3 regions of the Virgibacillus sp. MG-45 genome follow, and region 2 is predicted to be linked to each of the others. Evidence: riboswitches for the same ligand, from Rfam matches in the RefSeq annotation. Region 2 holds a riboswitch; each other region holds the start of a gene.
What was found. Region 2 has a riboswitch for cobalamin ahead of SPK86_RS08500 (ribonucleoside-diphosphate reductase subunit alpha). Riboswitches for the same ligand answer to the same signal wherever they lie in the genome.
Positions count from the first base shown of each region.

Region 1: another riboswitch for cobalamin. It lies ahead of SPK86_RS13345 (DUF4430 domain-containing protein); the one in region 2 lies ahead of SPK86_RS08500 (ribonucleoside-diphosphate reductase subunit alpha).
Region 3: another riboswitch for cobalamin. It lies ahead of SPK86_RS14865 (acyl-CoA thioesterase); the one in region 2 lies ahead of SPK86_RS08500 (ribonucleoside-diphosphate reductase subunit alpha).

Region 1 is NZ_JAXOFU010000013.1:40,919-44,202, forward strand. Features, by position in the region: gene SPK86_RS13330 (helix-turn-helix domain-containing protein) at 1-219, opposite strand, end outside; gene SPK86_RS13335 (ferredoxin) at 409-666, shown strand; gene SPK86_RS13340 (ECF transporter S component) at 721-1,245, opposite strand; gene SPK86_RS13345 (DUF4430 domain-containing protein) at 1,251-1,697, opposite strand; cobalamin riboswitch at 1,848-2,035, opposite strand; gene SPK86_RS13350 (ATP-binding protein) at 2,084-3,284, opposite strand, start outside.
Region 2 is NZ_JAXOFU010000006.1:119,682-122,965, forward strand. Features, by position in the region: gene SPK86_RS08495 (LysR family transcriptional regulator) at 1-855, shown strand, start outside; cobalamin riboswitch at 966-1,162, shown strand; gene SPK86_RS08500 (ribonucleoside-diphosphate reductase subunit alpha) at 1,329-3,284, shown strand, end outside.
Region 3 is NZ_JAXOFU010000018.1:10,814-14,097, forward strand. Features, by position in the region: gene SPK86_RS14860 (LysM peptidoglycan-binding domain-containing protein) at 1-982, shown strand, start outside; cobalamin riboswitch at 1,181-1,368, shown strand; gene SPK86_RS14865 (acyl-CoA thioesterase) at 1,601-2,104, shown strand; gene SPK86_RS14870 (YaiI/YqxD family protein) at 2,228-2,677, opposite strand; gene SPK86_RS14875 (calcium-translocating P-type ATPase, PMCA-type) at 2,862-3,284, shown strand, end outside.

The DNA.
Region 1 (3,284 bases), on a different contig from region 2:
CATTATCAGTCCATCGCTTCGCATCTGTTGGATGACAGCTTCGAAAGTGTCTATATGTAACGTTTTATGAATACCAAAGAACCGTTCTAATTGGAATATTTCAGCATCATGGATTGTTTGAATGGATTTCTTTCCCTTTAGAAGATAGAAAATGGAGTTAATTGATCGACGATCTTTTATTTGCGATAACGCATAATCTATCACCTTTTCTAGGTACATTTTCAAATCTCCAATCACTATTTCTCTTTATTTTGTAATGTCAATTATTGAAATGAAGTTTAAACAAGCTTACAATCTATTATAGAGGAGATGATCAACCAATTGCATCCTTCTTGGGTGATTTTTTATTAATTTTAAATTATTAACCGATCAAGCATATAGATTTCTATTTTTTTAGGAGGACTCCTCATGGAAAAACGATTTTCAATTGTTGATAAAGAGACATGCATAGCATGTGGAGCCTGTGGCATAACTGCACCAGATATCTTTGACTATGATGACGAGGGACTAGCTTATGTAGTCCTTGATGATAATAAAGGAGTAAAGCAAATTCCGAATGAATTAGAGGACGATTTATTTGATGCCCGTGACGGCTGCCCGAGTGATTCGATAAAAATTGGAGAAACTCCTTTTAAAGGTGATCCGCTGAAAAATGAGTCTCGTTAAATCATGCTATGAAAAAAGTGCTTTCCTAATTCGGCGGAAAGCACTTTTTTATCCTTATAATTGATGTGCATTATAAATGGGGAAATGCCCATTTGCATATTTTTTTATCAAATAAGCAAGCATTGGATAAAATAAAACAATGAATATTGCATTCCCGATTGCATGGTTTGTATCAAATGGAAGTCCTACGATATAGTAAGCCCAAAACATCTGACCAGAGATTTGATAATTTGTTAAGGAAATGATAAATCCATACAAATATCCACTAAAAACTGCGAATAACACGATGACAAATAAAGGGATGCGTTTCGGGAACTTACCGAGCAATCCACTAAGTATGCCAATTATCCCCCAAGAAACGATTTGCCAAATCGTCCAAATGCCTGTACCGAGAATCATATTAGACAAAAATGTAACGAGAAACGCCATGAGAAGTGCGGAAAAAGGTCCTAAAAGCATTCCACATATAATAATAATTGCAGTAGCAGGCTGGATATTCGGCAGAAAAGTAAATACGATTCGCCCTACAATAGCCAATGCAGCTAAAATTGCTAATAATGTAAGTTTATAAATGTTCACCTAAATCATTCCCATGATTGTAAATCAAGCGTTACTTTGTCACCTGGTTTAAGCTTATACTCAGCAGCACCAACATTAGCCACTTCTCCATTTACGGAATACATCCAAGCTTTTTTCTCATCTTTTTTTGGGGCGATTCCTTCAACAGCGTTAATAAATCCGCCTTCTTCTTCAATTTGGAAGTTTTCCTTTAAGACATCCATTAAAATAGCATCTTCTTTAATTGGGACTTCCTTTTCTGTTATTTGCTCTTTTCCCTTGTCCTTAGAAATTGTAATAACAACTGTTTCTTCTTTTTCTTTGCTGTCACTTTCATTCCCCGATGCTTGCTGTTCTGTTTGATTGGAAGCAGGTTTATTTGATTTTTCCTCGTCAGTCGACCCGCAACCAGCTAATAAACTTGCTACAAGCAGTAATGGAAGTAAACGATAAATCCACTTTTGTACCTTCATTGTTTCTCATCCTCCATAATAAAATTATTGAGGAGAAGAGCGTTACTTAAAAAAGCTGACTCCAAAAGAGTCAGCTTTTAACGACATACCTAACTACACAATGATACTTTATTGTCCGTTCGGCTGTCTCAATCGCTTTTCCCTCGAAGCATTGACACAATTGAAATGGCAGGTCTACTGACTTGTGACTAAAGCCTACTCCAAGCCCTTCCCATATGAATGTTCATACAGTGGTAATGCTTGTTTCGATTATCACTTACAGTTGCGAGGACAGCTTCAGCTTTTCACTGAATTCCCTATTAAGTACATTACTGTACACCAATTCCAAACATTGTATTCAATTCAATTTTAATCATAACAGACTTTTTGAAAAATGAACAGATTCTCTACTCTGTTTTTGCCGGAATCTTAAAGGTAAAGGTTGTACCATGTTCTAGCTTACTTTTAACAGATATTGTGCCTTGATGTGCATCAATAATATTTTTAGCAATCGCCAGACCTAATCCAGTACCTTTCTTCTTTTTGTTTCTTGTGCGAGACTTATCCGCTTTATAAAAGCGTTCAAAAACAAACGGAAGGTCTTCTTCTGGAATTCCACTTCCACTATCCTCTACTTCTGCGTGAAAATTGTTTCCATCATAGCGCACAAATAGGCTCACAAATCCATTTTCACTCGTATGTCGAATGGCATTATCAATTAAGTTCGTAAAGACTTGTTCAATGCGATCAGGATCAAAACAACCTATGTCCTGCTGTAATGATGTTTTCAACCTAAGATCAATGTGATTATCGTCTGAAATCCCTTTAAATTTACGCACAATCCGTTTAATATACGGCTCTAGCTCCACCTGCTCTTTATGCAATTGAATATGCCCTGCTTCCATGCGTGCAAGATCGAGTAGCTCATTTACAAGTCTGCTTAAGCGTAGCGATTCTTCATAAATGATTTGTGCAAGCTCGTTTTTTTCCTCTTTCGATTCTGCAATATCATCAACAATCGCTTCGCTATACCCTTGTAGCATAGAAATAGGTGTTCTTAATTCATGCGAAACGTTCGCAATAAAATCCTTTCTGAGCTTGTCCAGTCTTCTTTCTTCAGTCATATCACGAATAACCGCAACTGCTCCTCGAACGTACGATTGATCATATAAAGGGGTCATAATCATAACCCAGCTTCGTCCTTGTAATGTAATTTCTTCAAGTACTTCATTTTCACCTTGAATTACTTCTTTCAAAATCGATTGTAATGGCGTTGGTAGCTTCATTTGACCTTCTTTAAATGGGATATTCATTTCATAGTACCAATCCTCGATAAAGCGATTGGCTGGTGGATTTGTCACAATCATTTCACCTGTTCTACTCAATGTAATCACACCATCCGCCATCGAGCTGACAATACTTGAAAGCTGTTCTTTTTCTTGACGAAGCGCATTTATATGAAATTTAAGCTGCCTTCCCATACGGTTAAAAGCCATTGCTAATTCACCGATTTCGTCATGTGTCAAAATGGGTACTTTCGTATTAAACTCTCCCCGTGTAAGATCAAAGGCGGCTTCACGCATCTTTATAAGTGGTGAGGTGATCCGG
Region 2 (3,284 bases):
GTTACAGAAGCAGCAAATGCGTTGCATGTTGCGCAATCTGCTGTCAGTAGACAAATTTTTAATTTAGAGGCGGAACTTGGAGTAGAGTTGTTTATTCGTGAAGGGCGCAATGTAAGATTAACGCCAATGGGACGGATTTTTTTAGATCATATGGAACAGGCTATGAATGTCATTAACAATGCCTTACAAGTTGTGGAGGAATATATGGAGCCAGAACGTGGAACGATTCACATTGGTTATACAAGTAGTATGGCTTCTTATCTGTTGCCAACAGCGATATCAGCATTTCGTGTGCAATATCCAAATGTAAAATTTGAGCTAAATCAAGGAGCATATCATGAATTAATTGATTGGGTTCATCGCGGAAACATTAACCTTGCGTTATTGGCACCATTACCAAAGGAAACGAAAGGCATGGAAGGAAGCGTTCTGTTTCATGAACGTATTGTTGCTTTATTGCCCCGAAACCATTCGCTTGCAACCGCATCCTCAATTAAATTAAATCAGCTTCGAACGGATGCGTTTATCTTTTTTCCGGAGGGCTTTATGCTTCGTGATATCACGTTAAAAGCATGCCAGCAGCATGGGTTTCAACCGGATATTGCCTTTGAAGGAGCGGATATGGATGCAGTGAAAGGAATGGTGTCGGCTGGTTTAGGAGTAGCGTTAGTGCCTGAAATAACATTGGTAGATAATATTCCTCGCTCAGCAGTAAAGGTTCCTATCGTAGATCCGAGTATTATGCGAACAGTTGGGGTTCTCGTTTCTGAGGAACGAAAATTACTGCCGACAGAAAAATTATTTCATACGTTTTTGCATCATTTTTTTAGAAGGCTAGAGCAATATCAAAAATAAAAATCGATTCTTTTATAAAAAATGAAATGATACGCTATTGCTTTTAAGAATGTTCTATGATAGTCTTTAAATACAATATATTGTTATTTTTAATAATTTAAACACTATATATAGTGTTTTTGAGTTACGGTGACAAGAAATTGTCTTAAAAGGGAATTCGGTTTAAATCCGAAGCTGCCCCCGCAACTGTAAGTGTGGACGAACGGGATATCCACTGTGTCGAAGTGCTTGATAGGCAGCGATATGGGAAGGACACCTAGTAGAAGGAAGCACAAGTCAGGAGACCTGCCATAATTCATTAGTTTCATTTCTTCGGGGTGATAGAATGGTGAAACGGTAGGAGTGCATAGGCTATTTCTGTCGTTTAATCCGTTCACACTGAAGGTGGGCGGTTTTTTTATTTGGGAATCCGTTTCTAGTAAAACGTGTTTATTAAGCTATATACATATTGTTTTTAAACAGGAGGAATTGCCATGACAACAGAAGCTCTGCAAAATCATCAAGAGCAAATGATTCACGTGATCGATGAAGCAAATAAGGGGTTACAGCTTGATACAGAAATGTATAAAGCAAAGGCGGTAAAAGCCATCTCTCCAGAATCTTCTATGGAGAAGACAATGGATGTTCTTGTAAAGAATGCACTAGAAAACATCGATGAAGCCAGTCCGGATTGGACTTTTTTAGCTGCGCGCATTTATTTGCAAGATTTATATCGACGTGCAGCGCGCAATCGAGGAGAAGCTGTATCTAATCAATATGGCAGTTTTTATAAACTAATAAATCGATTAATAGAGGAAGGAATCTATTCGCCACACCTCCTCGAACAATATACGCAGCGTGAGATCGAGCACTTTGCAAAACATATCGATCCGAAGCGAGATTTACTGTTTACATACCTTGGGATTCATACATTGGCAACCCGCTATTTAGCAACAGACCATGAAAAGAATCCATTTGAATTACCACAGGAGCGTTGGATGATTATTGCCATGCACCTCATGCAGGATGAGCCAGAGGAAAATAGATCAGAGCTCGTACTGGAAGCGTACTGGGCATTAAGTAACTTATATATGACCGTTGCTACCCCAACTTTAAACAATGCTGGAAAAACGCATGGACAGCTTTCTAGTTGTTTTATAGATACCGTTGATGATAGCTTGCAATCTATTTACGATAGTAATTCAGATATCGCCAAGCTTTCTAAAAATGGTGGAGGAATTGGTGTGTATATGGGGAAAATCCGTGGGCGAGGAAGCGCTATTAAAGGCTTTAAAGGAATGTCGAGTGGCGTTGTTCCGTGGATTAAGCAATTAAATAATACTGCAGTAAGTGTAGATCAGCTCGGTACACGTAAAGGTGCCATTGCGATTTACTTGGATGTGTGGCATACAGACATTGAATCGTTCCTTGATTTAAAGCTAAATAATGGTGACGATCGTATGCGTGCACATGATATTTTTACAGGTGTTTGTTTGCCGGATTATTTTATGGAACAAGTGGACAAGCGTGGTGATTGGTATTTGTTTGACCCGCATGAAGTAAGACAGGTCATGGGATTTTCTTTAGAAGACTTTTACGATGAGCAAAAAGGATCTGGTTCTTGGCGGAGCAAATACGAGGCTTGCATAGCTAATGAAACGTTATCTCGAAAGCAAGTTCCGGCAATTACGATTATGAAACGTATCCTAAAATCGCAATTAGAGTCAGGAACACCGTTTATGTTTTACCGTGATGAAGTAAATCGGCAAAATAGTAACGCCCATGCCGGTATGATTTATTGCTCGAATCTTTGTACAGAAATTACCCAAAATCAGTCTCCAACACAATTTATTGAAGAATTTATCGAACAGGATCAAACAATTGTTAAAAAATATCACGCAGGAGATTTCGTTGTTTGTAATCTAAGCTCGATTAATTTGGGTAGAGCAGTACCAGATGATGCATTAGAGCGCTTGATTTCCATACAGGTTCGTATGCTAGACAATGTAATTGATATTAATACGTTACCGATTTTACAAACACAGATGACAAATAAAAAATATCGTGCGATTGGCTTAGGGACATTTGGCTGGCATCACCTGCTTGCTTTAAAGGGAATACATTGGGAAAGTGAAGAAGCGGTAGCCTTTGCAGATGACTTATATGAACGAATTGCTTATTACACAATTAAAACAAGTCTTCAGTTAAGCAAGGAGAAGGGAAGCTATCCTGCTTTTGAAGGTAGCCAGTGGAGCAATGGAGCGTACTTTGAAACGAAGGGCTATCAGGATGAAAAATGGACTGCTCTAAAAGAAGAAATTAAGAGGCACGGAATTCGAAATGCGTATTTGATGGCTGTGGCACCTAATTCGTCAACATCCATTATTGCGGGGTCGACTGCCAGCATTGATCCGATTTTTAAACCTTTTTACCATGAAGAAAAGAAGGAT
Region 3 (3,284 bases), on a different contig from region 2:
GCCAAAAAAGCCGACGAAGGAGGTCAACGCATACACAACTGAGATTAATGAGCAAGGGGCAGAGGAAGTGCTCGTATTAGGAAGAAATTTCACGTATTTATCTCCATTTATGCACCGGGTAAAGGAAGATGGAACAATTAGTGTACTTCAGGATACAACGATTTTAGATGCAGCACGAACTACAAAGGTATCGCCGCTTTTAGTGATTACTAATTTCAAAAATCGAAAATTCGATTCGGATTTAGCAGCTGCAGTTCTTCGTAACGCAGATGTTCAAGATAAACTCCTTACAAATATCGTTTCAACGATGAAAGGGAAAGGCTATCGTGGCTTGAATATCGACTTTGAATATGTATACCCAGAGGATCGAGAAAACTACAATGCTTTTTTACGAAAGACCGTTTCTCGGTTGCATCCAGAAGGATTTACAGTTTCAACAGCATTAGCCCCAAAGGAGCGCGGAGAGCAACAAGGCTTATTGTATGAAGCACATGACTATAAAGCACAAGGACAAATAGTAGATTTTATCATTTTAATGACCTATGAGTGGGGGTGGGCAGGAGGAGAACCGCGAGCCATTGCACCACTTAATAAGGTAAAGGATATTCTTGATTATGCAGTAACAGTAATTCCGCGAGATAAAGTAGTTGTAGGTATGCCACTGTATGGCCGTGATTGGAAAATCCCATGGGTACAAGGAACCTTTGCCACTTCAGTTAGTCCACAGCAGGCAGTACAGCTTGCTCTAAAATATGGAGCAGCGATTCAATATGATATGGTGGCACAATCTCCGTTTTTCCGCTATACAGATGAAAATGGACAACAGCATGAAGTATGGTTTGAGGATGCAAGAAGCATGGCTGCGAAATATAAGTTGGTGCAGGATTATGGCTTGCGAGGTGTTAGTTATTGGGTGCTAGGCAATGACTTTCCACAAAATTGGGCCGTGCTTCGTGACCACTTTACGATTAAAAAAATATAACACGCATTCAAAACATCTTTGGCCTTGAATCAAAGGTGTTTTTTTGCTACATCTAATGTTAGGAAAAAGGAGTTGCGTGTATTTTTGTCGAAGTTCCTTAAAGAAGGAAAAGCATATGAAGCGGGCAGAAATAGTATAGAAAAGTAACAATTTATGTAGAATAAGATCCCTTATGTTACAATAAATAATGGAACAAAAATTAAATAATCGCCACATGGTGACCTTGCTTGCAAGGTTGAAAAGGGAAGCTGGTGTGAGTCCAGCGCGGTCCCGCCACTGTAATGTGAAGAATCGACTTGTATACACCACTGATTTCATTAGAAATTGGGAAGGTAAGCGATTCGTTGAAGCAGAGCCAGGAAACCTGCCATGCGGAAGGACATTTTTTCCTACGGGAGATAGGAGGGTGTGACGAAATGATGCATGTTAGGATACATGTGTATTTCGACTAGGCCGAAAACCTTCTATATCATCTTAGAAAGGTTCTTTTTTTATTCCCCATGAGCCTGCTACTTAAGTGAGGGTCAAGTTGCACGTTGCATGTTGTGCTCAACGAACAATTAGTGTGGGATAGAAGAATCACCGCGGGTTGAAGCTTCACTATAGGGAGGAAACGGAGTGCAGAAGAAAACAATAAGTGAAACAAAAACAGTGCAAACGCGATTAGTTTTGCCGCCAGATACAAATCATTTGGATACTATTTTTGGTGGGAAGGTGCTAGCATATATCGATGAAATTGCAGCATTAACAGCAATGAAGCACGCAAAGAGTGCGGTTGTTACAGCTTCTATTGATTCGGTTGATTTTCTCTCATCCGCTAAGGCAGGAGATTCATTAACCTTGGAAGCCTATGTAACCTATACAGGAACAAGTTCTATGGAGGTCTATGTAAAAGTAGTTGCACAGGATTTAATTAAGCATGAGGAAAAGCTTACTACCGAATCATTCCTAACAATGGTAGCTGTGAATGAAGCGGGGAGGCCAATTCCGGTTCCAAAGGTATATCCAACTACACCTGAAGAACAGCAGCTTTATGATTCTGCACCATCTCGGAAAAAGCATCGCGAAAAGCGTGTAGCGATGCGACAACAGCGTCAAACAATGCAGGTAAGCAATACGTAAATGAAAAGAAGAGACGATTAGAGCAGGAGGCAATGTTAGCAAATATTGCTGTAAGACGGAAAAAAGCAAGCGCTTTGTTCCGTTTTTTCCTGCTCTTTTGTGTGCGCTTGCAAAGGGATGTGCCTATTCTTTAGCCCTTTGGACGGTTTGCAGGAGTAAGACGGTGAATTTTTCCCGATCCTCCTCTGTAAAAGGCTTAGGACCTTTTGTACGTTGGCCTGCGCGTCTCGCTTTTGCACTTAAGTGCCGTGTTTGAAGCAGTCGATCGATGTTATTTTGTGTGTAAGCAAATCCTTTATGGTTAAGGACATGGCATCCTTTTCCTAGTCCAAGCGAGGCAAGTCCGTAATCCTGTGTAATTATAATATCGTTTTTTGATACGAGTTGAATGATGCGATAGTCAGCAGCATCTGCCCCGTGATCGACATAAACTGTTTTTACCCCATCTGGATCCTCTTCATGTGAAAAGTGATTAAAGCTCTTCACGAGAATTACTGGAATAGCTTCTTGTTGCCCGATTGTTATCACAATATCCTTTACAGGACTTGCATCTGCATCTACATATATATTCATTTCTGATTCTCCTCAAATAATATTTCGAATATCTCATATAATAAGTTAGAAAAAATAGTGTCCATCCTTGCTGGAAATTGTTGGACAGCGTAAATATTGCTACAATAATCATAAATCAAGTGTTAGCTTTTTTCGATTAATAACAGACTGGATTCTATTATTATTAGATGAAAGAAGGGGTAACATGGAAGCGGAAAAGGATCAACAAGCAGAAAATCTACACAAAACTAATGTGGAACAAGGGCTATCAGCAGAAGAGGCAGCAAAGCGGTTAGCTACGTTTGGACCGAATCGCTTTGAAGAAACAAAAAAGGCATCTTTTCTAGTCTTGGTTTGGCGGCAAGTAAACAGCTTACTTATTTATATTTTAATTGCTGCGGCAGCGATTTCAGCAATAGTCGGTGAGTGGAGCGATGCAGTCATTATTTTGCTCGTCATTGCCTTAAATGCGGTAATTGGGGTTGTTCAAGAATCAAAGGCTGAAAAAGCTTTGGAAGAATTAAAGAAGATGTCTACTCCAAAAGCTATTGTTCGTCGAGATGGAACAACACAGGAGATCCCTTCTGAAGAGGTAGTTGTTGGTGATGTTATATTACTCGATGCGGGT